DNA from 3 places in the Pseudarthrobacter sp. B4EP4b genome. Region 1 is predicted to be linked to each of the others. Evidence: predicted binding sites of a transcription regulator. Region 1 holds the regulator's gene; each other region holds the start of a gene.
The links. The regulator HrcA, encoded in region 1, represses chaperone genes, less so after heat shock. The targets are predictions, from matches to a motif close to TTNGCACTCGNNNNNNNCGAGTGCNAA.
Positions count from the first base shown of each region.

Region 2: FNL14_RS15180 (FmdB family zinc ribbon protein) is a predicted target of HrcA. The motif match lies at 1,608-1,634, and genes of this name have one in related genera.
Region 3: FNL14_RS10085 (Hsp20/alpha crystallin family protein) is a predicted target of HrcA. The motif match lies at 2,376-2,402, and genes of this name have one in related genera.

Region 1 is NZ_VHIJ01000023.1:52,037-56,344, forward strand. Features, by position in the region: gene FNL14_RS08650 (16S rRNA (uracil(1498)-N(3))-methyltransferase) at 1-683, opposite strand, end outside; gene dnaJ (molecular chaperone DnaJ) at 686-1,813, opposite strand; gene hrcA (heat-inducible transcriptional repressor HrcA) at 1,896-2,909, opposite strand; gene FNL14_RS08665 (DUF3097 domain-containing protein) at 3,085-3,939, shown strand; gene FNL14_RS08670 (DUF4870 domain-containing protein) at 4,080-4,308, shown strand, end outside.
Region 2 is NZ_VHIJ01000040.1:42,445-46,752, forward strand. Features, by position in the region: gene FNL14_RS15170 (DUF4011 domain-containing protein) at 1-334, shown strand, start outside; gene cpaB (Flp pilus assembly protein CpaB) at 444-1,169, opposite strand; gene FNL14_RS15180 (FmdB family zinc ribbon protein) at 1,270-1,545, opposite strand; gene FNL14_RS15185 (5-formyltetrahydrofolate cyclo-ligase) at 1,669-2,295, opposite strand; gene galU (UTP--glucose-1-phosphate uridylyltransferase GalU) at 2,396-3,301, shown strand; gene FNL14_RS15195 (GNAT family N-acetyltransferase) at 3,306-3,926, shown strand; gene FNL14_RS15200 (hypothetical protein) at 4,008-4,308, shown strand, end outside.
Region 3 is NZ_VHIJ01000028.1:20,706-25,013, forward strand. Features, by position in the region: gene FNL14_RS10075 (S9 family peptidase) at 1-1,844, opposite strand, end outside; gene FNL14_RS10085 (Hsp20/alpha crystallin family protein) at 2,480-2,902, shown strand; gene FNL14_RS10090 (NAD(P)H-hydrate dehydratase) at 3,151-4,128, opposite strand; gene FNL14_RS10095 (histidine phosphatase family protein) at 4,106-4,308, opposite strand, start outside.

The sequences.
Region 1 (4,308 bases):
GCAGTCACGGCTCCCTGGCCGCACAGTTTCGTCACCTCGCGCTGGCTGATGCCCCCTTCGGGGCCGACAATCAGGAATATTTCCCGCGGCCCTTCTACAGCATCATTCGAGAGCCACGATTCCAGGACCAACCGCAGTGGACGCGCGGCGTCCTCGTGCAGGATAACGGCGAGGTCGGCCGCCCCGGCAGCAGCAGCGAGACCGGCAGTGTCGACGGCGGCACGCACCTCGGGGATCCAGGCCCGCCGGGCCTGCTTGGCAGCCGCGGTAACTACAGACTGCCACTTTGCATGCGCCTTGGCCGCCCGGTCCCCCTTCCAGCGCACGATGGATCTTTCGGACTGCCACGGTATAACGGCGTCGATCCCCAGTTCGGTGGCGGTTTCGATGGCCAGCTCATCCCGGTCGCCCTTGGCAAGGGCCTGGACCAGCACCAGCCTGACGCCAGGCCGCTCCTCAATCACCACGGACGTGCATTCGACCTCGAGCCCGGCCGGGGAGGCTGCCAGCACTTTCCCGCTCATCCGGGTGCCGGCGCCGTCCACGATGTCCACGGGCTCGCCGGGAGCCAGCCGTTTGACGGTCACTGCGTGCCGGGCCTCAGGTCCCGCCAGGACAAAACGCCCTTCGGGTGCCATCTGGTCCAGGGACCCGGACGCCGTGAAAAAGACGGGGTTGCTCACCGCTACAGGTTACCGAACCGGTCCCGGAGCTTGGCGAACATACCGCCACTGGCGGCCAGTTTGCCCTCCGTGATTTGCTCGCCGCGCAACCTGGCGAGCTGGCGCAGCAGGTCCTCCTGCGCCGCGTCCAGTTTCGCCGGCGTCTCCACCTGCAGATGGACCTTCAAGTCACCACGGCCGTAACCGCGCAGGTGGGTCACGCCCAGCCCGCGCAAGGTGATGATTTCGCCGGACTGCGTTCCTGCCTTCACGTCGATCTCCTGGGGACCGTCGAAGGTTTCCAGGGTGACGTCTGTTCCCAGCGCGGCTGCGGTCATGGGGATGTTCAGGGTGGCGTGCAGGTCGTCGCCCTCGCGGACATAGGTGGCGTCGTTGTTGACGCGGATCTCAACGTACAGGTCTCCGGCGGGGCCGCCGGCAGGACCGGCCTCGCCCTGGCCGGAGAGCTGGATGCGGGTGCCTGTGGCAACGCCGGCGGGAACCTTGATGGTCAGCGAACGCCGGCTGCGGATGCGGCCCTGCCCGCTGCACTCGTTGCAGGGGTCCTTGATGACGGTGCCGAAGCCTTCGCAGGTGCCGCACGGGGCAGCGGTCATGACCTGGCCCAGGATGGACCGGACCGCCCGCTGGACCTGGCCGCTGCCGCCGCAGATGTCGCAGCGCTCCGGGTGGGTGCCGGGGCGGCAGCACGAGCCTTCGCACGTTGGGCACACCACTGCCGTATCCACTTCGAGCTTCCTGTTGACGCCGAAAACGGCGTCGCGAAGTTCGATCCGGACGCTGATGAGGGCGTCCTGGCCGCGCCGGACACGGGATGCGGGCCCGGAGGAACCGCCGGCGCCAAAGAACGTATCGAAGATGTCCTGGAAGGCGAAGCCCTGGCCGGCGTAGGCTCCCCCGCCGAACCCGTTGTCCGTGCCGTTCTCGTTGCCGGTGGTGTCGTACACCCGGCGCTTCTGGGGATCGGAGAGAACTTCGTAGGCGTGGGTCACGGCCTTAAAGCGGTCTGCCACATCTTCGCCGGGGTTAACGTCCGGGTGAAGGGTGCGGGCCAGCTTGCGGTAGGCCTTCTTGATCTCTTCCCCGGTTGCATCCGGTGAGACTCCAAGGACTTCGTAGTGGCTGCTCAAAGTTCGTATCTCTTCCTTGTTGTTTTGCCTGCAGTTGTACTGCGGGCGCTACTGTTCGTGCCTGGCCGCCGGACGGTTCGGGTCAGGGACCTAAAATCCGTGACAGGTACCGGGCGACGGCCCTGACCGCGGCCATGGTGGTGGGGTAGTCCATCCTCGTGGGGCCCAGGATGCCAATCTTCGCGACACTGTCCGGCCCGTACCCGGTGGCCACCACCGATGCCTCCGCCAGGCCGTCGTACGGGTTCTCGCGGCCGATGCTGACGGCCACCCCACGGTGGTCCTGTGCCATCTCGCTCAGGAGCCGCAGCATCACCACCTGTTCCTCCAGCGCCTCCAGCACGGGGCCGATGCTGAGCGGAAAATCCACGTTGGAACGGGCAAGGTTGGCTGTCCCGGCCATCACCATGCGGTCCTCCCGGCTGCTGTGCGCCAGGGCTTCCAGCCCGTGCGCCAATGCCTGGGCTGCCTGCCGCTGTGCGGGGGCGACGCCGGACACCACTGCGGGCAGCGACTGCGTCAGCTGGCTCAGGGCAGTCCCGCCAAGGGATGCCAGGAAATGCGTGCGTAAAGTACCGAGGACGTCGTCGCCAAGGTCCTGCCCGACGTCGATGACCCGCTGCTCCACCTTGCCGCTGTTGGCGATCAGCACCACCAGCACCTTCCGCGGTGCCAGGAGGACGAATTCGATATGCCGGACCAGGGCTCGGTTGAGGTGCGGATACTGGACCACTGCCACCTGGTTGGTCAGCTGGGACAGCAGCCGGACGGTGCGCTCCAGGACGTCGTCGAGGTCGTCTGCCCCTTCCAGCAGGGACTGAATGGCCCGGCGTTCGGCCTGGGACAGCGGCTTGACCGCAGAAATCTGGTCCACAAAGAGCCGGTAGCCCTTGTCCGTGGGAATGCGGCCTGCGCTTGTGTGCGGGGCTGTGATCAGCCCTTCGTCCTCAAGTGCGGCCATATCATTGCGAATGGTGGCGCTGGAGACACCAAGATGGTGCCGTTCCACCAGGGCCTTGGACCCGACGGGCTCGCGCGAGTGGACATAGTCCTCCACGATGGCCCGCAGTACTTCAAGCTTGCGCGGTTCGCTCACACTCCACCTCCATCCAGGGATCAGGGCAGCCGTTCCGCCCGCACCGTACCTCACAGGGGTTAGCACTCGACATGCCTAAGTGCTAACAGTCTATTATGACTCGCCCCGTTGTTAGCATTGGTACCGCTCCGGGCGAAATTCCGGGCCCGGATCCAGCACGAAGCGGAGTTCATCCATGCAATACCAGAACTGGGGAGCCCAGGACCTGACGGCACCTGCACGAACGCAACTGCCCGAAGTGCCGGTGGAGCGCGGCATGGTACTGGAGGAGGTCCAGTCCGGCTGGGTAGGCGCAGTGACGCGGGTGGAAAAATCAGGCGGCATGCACGTGGTGGCCCTGGAGGACCGCCGGGGCAAGTCCAGGTCCTTCCGGCTGGGTTTCGGTTTCCTCCTGGAAGGCCAGCCCATCCGGCTGATGCCACCGGTACCCAAGCAAACCCAGGCCGGGGGCCCGGCCGGCGGCCGGACAGCATCCGGTTCGGTGCGGGTGGCGGGCCAACGGGCACAGGTGGCCAAGGCGAGCCGCATCTGGGTGGAAGGAAAGCACGACGCCGAACTGGTGGAGAAAGTATGGGGCGATGACCTCCGGGTGGAGGGCATCGTCGTCGAACCCCTGCACGGCATTGATGACCTGGCGGCGGCGGTTGCCGGTTTCAGGCCCGGTCCCGGGCGGCGCCTGGGCGTGCTCGTGGACCATTTGGTGCCCGATTCGAAGGAGTCACGGATCGCGGATGCGGTCATGGCCTCCCCCGGAGCCGCCGGCAACGTGCTGATCGTTGGCCACCCCTATGTCGACGTCTGGCAGGCGATCCGCCCGTCCGTCCTGGGCATTGAAAAGTGGCCCGAAGTGCCGCGCGGGCAGGACTGGAAGACCGGCATCCTCAAGGCGTTCGGGTGGCCGCACGCCACCAAGGAGGACACCGGGCTGGGCTGGCAGAAACTGCTGGGCGCAGTGCGCACCTACGCGGACCTGGAAGCGTCGCTGCTGGGCAGGGTGGAGGAAGTAATTGACTTCCTCACTGTCCCCTGAACTGACAGGATCCAGCGGCAGGACGTCGGAGCGGGCGGCTTCACCAAGTATTCTTGGTACTGCGGTGTCTGCTTCTGGCAGTGCCTCAGCAGATATTGGCATTCTTACCCAGCACCATTGCACTTTCGAAGGAACAGACTGTGGCAGAAAACGCACAAGATCACAGGGACAGCCAGGGCGGCGAGGGCCGTTCGGAGTACCATGGCGTCCCCGCGAATGCGCTGCCCCTGACGGCCAGCGAAGACAGGCAGTGGGCTACGCTCTCGCATTTCGGCGGGATCCTGGGCTGCGTCCCTGCACTCCTGATCTACCTGATCTTCCGTGACCGGGGGCCCTTCACCGCGCAGGAGTCCAAGGAGGCGCTGAACT
Region 2 (4,308 bases), on a different contig from region 1:
CCGCTTGCAGGTACAGCATCCGGACAGCAAGGAGGCGGTCCACGTGGCCACCGAAGACAAGAACAATCACCCTTCCCAGGAGCCATCCCTCGCGGCCGGTGCTGCGCGGGGGGACGGCGACGTCCAGGGCCAGGACCAAAACCAGGATCAAGGCCAGGACCAGGACCAAAGCCAGGATCAGGGCCAGGTACGGAGCCGGGGGAAGGGCAAAGACCAGACCGGCGGCGGCGTCCTGCCCACGAAGGCTGCCGAAGATGACCCCAGGCGCTGGGGCGACGCGGACGAGGACCACGATGCCTGGCTGAAGGAACAGAAGCCCCCGCACTGGGGCTGAGAGCCGGGCGTCCGCGGCGGCCCGCTTTCCTTCGCAGCACCGCTTTACGTCGCGCTCCCGCTGCCTTTCGCGGCACTGGTTGGAACTCCCTGGGCCGGTGCAGCTTTCGTTACGGTCCCACCAGGACAAAGAAGAGTTTGCCCTGAGTTGAGGCGCCGGCCAGCCGCGCCGCCTGCTCGGCACTTGCTGCCACAACAATCAGGCCGTCCGTTTCGGACGTGCCCAGCCACTGCCCGCTCTGGCCACCCTTGCCGGACGTCCAAAGGACGGGAACAGCCGTTGCCAGAACTTCTGACGGCGCCTGCTGGTCGAAGCCGTCGGCAGCTGTCAGCACCACGTTGACCAGCTGCCCGGGCGAGACGAGCTGGATGGAGGACGGGTCCGCCATTCGAAGGGGCACGGCGGCTGAACCCGGGGGTGTTCCGGCGAGCAGCCCGGGACCGAGCAGCTGGGCGTCTGTCAGCAGCTGGCCTTTGCGGAGCGGAGCTGCCAGCTGTTTGCCGGCCAGTTCATTGTCCTGGTCCAGGAAACCCGCAGCCATCATGTCCGGCGGGACTTGCACCTGCGCCAGGTCGGCCGGCGCCAGTGCCGCGCCGGCGGGGAGGTCCCTCGCGGCGGCAAGTCCTGTGACGGTGTGAACGGGTGCGGGGGTGAGTTGATGGACGCTGATCGCGGCAGCTGCGCACAACAGCAGGGCGATGGCCAGCCGGCGGTTCCGGCTCAGCCAGCCGCCGAGACGCAGAGCAGCGGGCCGCCGGTCGGAGCCGCGGGAACTGCCGGTGCCACGCTGATAGCGGGAAGCGGCCCCGCCGGAACGAAAAAGGTTTGCAGGCATGCGCCAACGCTAAAGCCGGCCGGACTGCCCGCGACAGGCGCAAGGCGCCCTATGTGGACAAACCGGCCGGCCGGCGTCGAACGGTGCTGTTCAGCTGGCCTTAGCTGGCCGCGGCAGCCGGAGCGGACGCTGCAGGTGCCGCAGCCGGAGCCGGCGCTGAAGAGGCCGGAGCGGCGGCAGAGACCGTGCTGCCCTTGGCGTCGCGGGAGTCGGTGCGGTAGAAACCGGATCCCTTGAAAACGACACCTACGCTGTTGAACTTTTTGCGCAGCGTCCCCTGGCACTCGGGGCACGAGGTCAGAGTGCTGTCCGAAAACGACTGGACGATGTCGAAGGCATGGCCGCAATCCTTGCAGGCGTACGCATACGTTGGCACTGGTGCTCCTCCTCTTGGGCAAAACGAGAGGTCCCGTGCTGCCCGGCCGGATGGTCCGTCCGTTAGCAGTCGCAGGGCCTGAGTGCTAATTCTATCATCCCCGCAGAACCAGGGGAGTTGGATTCAGCCGTGGCCGTGAAGAACCCGGATTCCTGATGGCGACAGAATGGCCGGGACCGGACGGTCGAACTCCTCCTCCGGAATCTGCCCCGCGGGAAGCAGTTCCTCGTCGTACACAACGGCCGCCAGGGGAATATTCTTCCCGGCGGTGGCCAGATGGCCCAGGAACTTGTCGTAGTAGCCGCCGCCTTGGCCGATCCTGTTGCCCGCTGCGTCCACGGCCGTCGCCGGGATAAAGAGCGCGGCAGCCGTTCCCGCCACGTCCGGCCCGTGCCGCTCACCCTTGGGCTCAAGGATCGGGGCGAACCGGCTCTGCTCCAAGCCCGCGGCAGGGTCCCAGAAGACCCAGGCCAGTTCCCGTCCCGGCTCGCAAACCGGGAGCAGGACGCTGTGACCGTTGTTGTAAAGCGCGGTGATCAGCGGAAGCGTTGGGGGCTCCACGCCCACGCCGAAGTAGACGCAGACCGTTGCCCGGGCACCACCGGTCAATGAGTCGGCCCAGGCGGCGCCGTGGCGTGCCAGGGCAGCGCCTGCCGCCTCAATCTGCTGCGGGGTCAGCGTAGCCCGCCTTTGGCGGTGTGCCGTGCGGATTCTGTTCTTGACAGCCTTGGCGTCCTCCAACACGTGCATTCCTCCATCACTCGCCGCTGCGGCGGATTTCGCCGCGGCCGCACAACCGGCGGCCCTTCAATAATTATTGATTGCTTGACGCTGACGTTAGATTAGTCGGGTGAGTACCAGTAACCCCAGAGTTCGCAAAGCCGTTATACCCGCAGCCGGACTCGGCACAAGGTTCCTGCCTGCCACCAAGGCCATGCCCAAGGAAATGCTTCCCGTCGTGGACAAGCCGGCCATCCAGTATGTAGTTGAAGAAGCCGTTCACGTGGGACTCAACGATGTCCTGATGATCACCGGACGGAACAAGCGTGCCCTGGAAGACCACTTTGATCGCGTTCCATCGCTGGAATCCACGCTCGAGGGCAAAGGCGACGCCGAAAAACTGGCCTCCGTACAGGCCGCGAGCAATCTCGGCGATATCCACTATGTCCGCCAGGGCGACCCCCACGGACTGGGCCATGCTGTCCTCCGCGCCAAGCAGCACGTGGGCAATGAAGCCTTCGCAGTCCTCCTGGGCGATGACCTCATTGATGCCCGCGACGAACTGCTCAGCACCATGATCGACGTCCAGGCCAAAACGGGCGGCTCCGTCGTGGCCCTCATTGAGGTGGAACCCTCACAGATCAGCGCCTACGGCTGCGCGGACATCGAGGAGATCGACGGCGAGGGCTATGTCCGCATCAACAGGCTGGTGGAAAAGCCTGCCGCCGGGGAAGCTCCGTCCAACCTGGCCATCATTGGCCGCTACGTGCTCCACCCTGCCGTCTTTGATGTGCTGGAACGTACCGGTCCTGGCCGCGGCGGCGAAATCCAGCTCACCGATGCCCTGCAGGAACTCGCGTCCGGAGAGGGCGACGGGCAGGGTGTCTACGGTGTGATCTTCAGGGGACGCCGCTACGACACCGGTGACAAACTGAGCTACCTGAAGGCCTGTGTCCAGCTGGCCATTGACAGCGACGACCTTGGCCCCGGCCTGCGGGAATGGCTGCCGGGCTTCACCGCCGGTCTCTCCAAGTAGCACAATGCGCGCCGGCCCCATCTGGCCCGTCACCCTGGAGTGCGGCGACCTGGTCCTGCGGCCCATCAGGTACCGGGACAAAAAAGAGTGGACAGAAGTCCGTGCCCGCAACAGCGAATGGCTGGCGCCGTGGGAGGCCTCGAACCCGGATCCGGCCGGAGGGCTGCCGGACTACCGGCAGATGGTCCGTTCGCTCAACGCCCAGGCCGCCCAGGCCACCGCGCTTCCCTTCGTGATTACCGAACGCATCCCGGCAGCCCGGAATCCCGTGATCGTGGGCCAGTTGACCGTCTCGTCGATCGTCTGGGGTTCAGCCATGATGGCCACCCTCGGTTACTGGGTGGACCGGGCCCGGGCGGGACACGGGATAGCGCCCACCGCCGTGGCGCTGGTGACAGACCACTGCTTCAGGAACCTGGGCCTGCACCGGATGGAGATCAACATCCGCCCGGAGAACGGGCCCAGCCTCCGGGTGGTGGAGAAGCTCGGATTCCGGGATGAGGGATACCGGCCCCGCTACCTGCACATCAACGGGGAATGGGCCGACCACCGCTCGTTTGCCCTGACTTCAGAAGAGGTCCCGGAAGGGCTGCTGAACCGCTGGCTGGGTTCCCGGGCTTCATAATTCCAATGATTTGCCAGCCGCGCCACGACACACCGTGGGCAATGCGGCTGCAGCCCCCGTATTGCTCATACGGTTTTGAGTGTGGACTTCCCCCTTAGCAGCTCCGTGATCCTTGTGGTTGCCGTTGTGCTCTGGATTGTATGGGTTGCCCCCTACGTCCTCCGGAACCGCCGGCACCAGTTCCAGCCCGCCGGCGACTTCCTGGCAGACACTTCTGCCGAGGACGTGCCGGACCCGCGAGCGGGCCTGGTTTTGAAGGTTGCCGCCCAGCAGGAGAAAGCCATGGACACCAGGAAGAGCACCGGATCCGCTACGGCAGCAGGCAGCACGGCAACAACGGGCCATTTCAAGATCCGGTACGGCCGCACGGCAATTGCCCTGG
Region 3 (4,308 bases), on a different contig from region 1:
TCAACGAACGGCACCTGCGCCACAATCGCCGCGTACTTTTCCGGAGCCATGTTGGCCACCGCTCCCATGAGCAGGCCGCCGGCGGAGCCGCCCAACGCCGCAATGCGGGACGGGTCCACCCAGCCGGAAGCGGCCAGCCAGTCGGTGGCGTCAATGAAGTCGGTGAAGGTGTTCTTTTTGGTGAACTTCTTGCCGTCCTCGTACCAGTGCCGGCCCAGTTCACCGCCGCCGCGGATATGCGCGATCACGAACACCACACCGCGGTCAAGCAGGGACAGGCGCGCAATGCCGAAGCCGGGATCCATGCTCAGCTCATAGGAGCCGTAGCCGTACACCAGCCCGGCCGCCGTCGAATCCTGTTTGACGGCCTTGTGCCGCAACACCGAGAGCGGGATGCGGGTGCCGTCCGCCGCCGTCGCCCATTCGCGCGTGGCCACGTAGTCGCGGCCGTCGTAGCCGCCCAGCACGGGGCTTTCCTTCCGCAGCAGCAGCTCGCCGGCGGGCTTTTCCGGGGTGGGCAGCACGAAGTCGTAAACGCGCGACGGCGTGAAGTAGGACGTGTAGCCCAGCCGGATCACCGGGGCTTCATAGTCCGATCCGCCCACTCCCGCCGTGTACAGCTCTTCGTCGAACGCAGGCTCCACCGGCGGCTCCTGTGCGGCGGTGCCCAGGCCGGCCAGGCCGATCACCTGGACGCGCTCGATGGTGTCCTTGCGGATGGACACCACGAGGTGGGTGGAGGTGACGCCCGCGCCGTTGACGCGGACGTCGTCGGAATGTTCGACGACTGTGGCCCACTGCTGTTCGGCCAGCGGCTTCCCCAGCTCGGCCGGGTCCGCGAGGGAGACCATGGAGTTAACGGCACTGCGGTTGTGGGTCAGCAGGATCTTTTCCGTTTTTTCACCGTCCGGCCCGGGCAGCAGGAACGGTTCGGCTTCGTACAGGACCCGCTCGTTGCGGGAAATCACGGTGGTGAGTTCCTGGGCGGGGTCGTCGAAGCGGAGCAAGCGGGTCTCGCTGTACTCTGAGCAGCCGATGCCAAGCACCAGGTAGCGACGGTCCGCGGAGAGCTCGAAGCCCAGCCACATGGCGGCGTCGTCCTCCTGGTAGATCACTGCGTCTTCCTCAACCGGCGTGCCCAGGGTGTGCGCCTTGACCTGGTAGGGGCGCCAGGACGCGTCCACCACGGTGTAGAAGATGCGGGTGCCGTCAGGGGAGAAGGAGACGCCGTAGAAGATGTTCTCGATGACGTCCGGCAGGAGTTCGCCGGTGCGAAGGTCCTTGATGCGCAGGGTGAAGCGTTCGTCGCCGCTGTTGTCCACGGCATAGGCGTACAGGGTTCCGTCCACCGTCACAGCGGTGCCGCCCACGGAGAAGAAGGGCTTGCCCTCCGCTTCGACGTTGCCGTCCAGCAGGACTTCCTCGCCAGGGATGTCCACGCCGGGCTCCACCCGGGGCGGCGTCCAGTCCTGTACGGGATTGCCGGTGTCTTCCGCCTTGACCCGGCATTGGATGCCGTACTCCTTGCCTTCCACCGATCGGCTGAAGTACCACCAGCCGTCCTTGCGGTGCGGGACCGACAGGTCCGTCTCCTGCGTGCGGCCCTTGATCTCCTGGAAGATGGCCTCGCGCAGCGGCTCCTGGTGCGCGGTGACCGCTTCCTGGTAGGCGTTCTCCGCCTTCAGGTGCTCCACGACCTCGGCGGATTCCTTGTCCCGCAGCCACTCGTAGTTGTCCACAAAGGTGTCCCCGTGGTGCTTGCGTTCGGTGGGAACCTTCTTGGCAGCCGGGGGAGCGGGCGTGGCGGTGGTGCTGGCGGAATCCTGCAGCGGAGTCTGGGTCATGGTTTCAATATATAGACCCGCCCCGACAATGAACCGGCCGTTCGCTACCGGACGATAACGCCCCATCACCTCCCGCAGAAATCCAGGCGATGCCCTATCACTTTTGGTCCCAAGCGGCCGTCTTGGGGACCAAAAGTGATAGGGCGTCGGGGAAACGGTGGCCTAGTGGGGTTCCGGCCGCAGGCGTATCCTGTTCACGCTAAGGCACATCCGCCCAGCGTGAGAGGGGAAGCATATGACCATCCCGCCAGTGCACGAGCCCGAACCGTTCCCGCCGGAACCAGGCCCGGACCAGCCTGATCCCACCCAGCCCGGCCATCCCGGCCCACAGCCGCCCAATCCTTTCCCGACGCCGGAACCTCCCGGGCCGCTGCCCGTGCCGGATCCCGGGCCCACGCCGCTGCGCCCGGATCCCACTCGTAGCTGACCAGCCAAAACACCTGAGAGACGGGGCCTTCTGCACAGAGCGGGAGGCCCCTTCGCCGCGCCTGGACGGACCTCGCAAAAACGAGAAAATTCTTCCCAAAACCGCTTGCAGACCTACTGGACCAGTGGTAAAAAATCTATATCAGCCACTACAGATCGGCTGATACCCCAAACCAATTGTTGGACCGTCTCTTACGAGGAGGGAAGCCATGTTGATGCGAACCGATCCGTTCCGCGAGCTGGACAGGCTGGCCCAGCAGGTCCTCGGCACGGCAGCGCGTCCGGCAGCGATGCCGATGGACGCTTGGCGTGAGGGCCAGGAATTCGTCGTCGCCTTTGATCTGCCCGGTGTTGCAGTGGATTCGGTGAATCTGGATGTGGAGCGGAATGTCCTGACGGTGCGGGCCGAGCGTCCGGAACCGGCCGGCAAGGACACCGAGTTGATCGCCTCCGAGCGGCCGCGCGGCGTGTTCAGCCGCCAGCTGATCCTCGGGGATACCCTGGATACCGATAACGTCAAGGCAAGCTACGACGCCGGTGTCCTGACGCTGCGGATTCCTGTCGCCGAGAAGGCCAAGCCGCGCAAGATCGAAATTGAGACGAAGGGGGCAAAGCAGGAAATTGCCGCCTAGTTTCAACAGGATCGGGACGTCGGGTATTCGATAATTGCTGACTGCCTCTTGGGCGGATCGCTAGTATGCACGCCACAGCGCTTAAAGCGCATCGGCAGCCTACGCCTGAACCTCCCGATACGGTGGCCCCCGGCTTCAGCCGGGGGTCATCCCATGCCGGGGCTTCTTTTTCCTGCAACGCGGGGTCAGATCCGGCCCAATAAAACGGAAACATTGGGCCGGAAGTGATCCCGCGTTGCTTTAGTGGCTTAGGTGTTCAGCTCCAGCATCAGGGCGGGCAGTTCGTCGGCCAGTTCGCGGGCGAGGAATCCGAGGGGCCCCATCCTGCTGGCGAGCCGGTCCGCTGCGGCAGCGTGGAGATGCGTCCCCCAGCAGGCAGCCTGTGCACTGGTTGTTCCGCGTGCGCGCAGTCCCGCAATCGCCCCGGCCAGAACATCGCCGCTTCCGGATGTTCCCAGTCCGCCATAGCCCGTGGTCATCTGCCACAGCTCAGCTTCCTCGCCAGCCCCACCGTCCGACGGCCGGGCTATGAAGCCCTGGCAGCTCACCACCGCCTGGAATTTGTCCGCTATCGCCGCCACGTCAGCCGCGAGGTCATCCACCTCCCGCTCCAGCAGGACCGCCGCCTCCTTGGGATTCGGTGTGAGGATCAGCCGCCCCTTCCACGGTTCCAGCTGGTCGGCCAGTTTCAGCAGGCCGCCCAAGGCAAAGGCGTCAAGGACGACGGCGGGACCTCCGTCCGCGGTCTTCCCACCAGAGCCTGAATCACCTGAGCCGGAGCCGCCCCGGTCGGAGCCGCCGGTTCCGGTCTCCCGCTCCAGCAGGCCCCGCAAAAGCTCCTCGGCAAGATCCGGGTCGTCGAGGCCCGGGCCCACCAGGATGGCGTCGGCACGGTCGAGGTAGGTGGAGATCCGGTCCAGCCCTTCCCCTGTCAGCGACCCCTCAGCAGTTTCGGGAAGGCCTATCGCTCCGCATTCGGGCAGCGCCACAGCCACCTGCACGGCCACCGACTCTGCAACGGCGAGGCTCAGCTTCCCCGCGCCGGCCCGGAGTGCAGCAGTACCGGCCAGCAGTGCCGCACCCGGTGTGGCCCGCGCTCCGCCGATCACCAGGACGGAACCGCGTGAATACTTGTCCTCGCCCGGTGCCGGCAGCGGCCACTCGCGCAGAAGCGACGGCGTCACCAGGGTAGGGGAGTTGGCCTCACTTCGGGTGGACACTGACATCTCCGGCGTGCTCGGTGACCTTGACACCCTGCTCCGTCAGGTGGTCCGCCACGTTGAAGCTCTCCAACGTCCAGGGCCCTTCGCCGGACGGACGCACATACCGGGTGAGGGAGGCATTGAGGACCGAGGTGCTGGCCGCCAGATCCAGGATTTCCTCCTCGTTCATTCCCTCCAGGACGT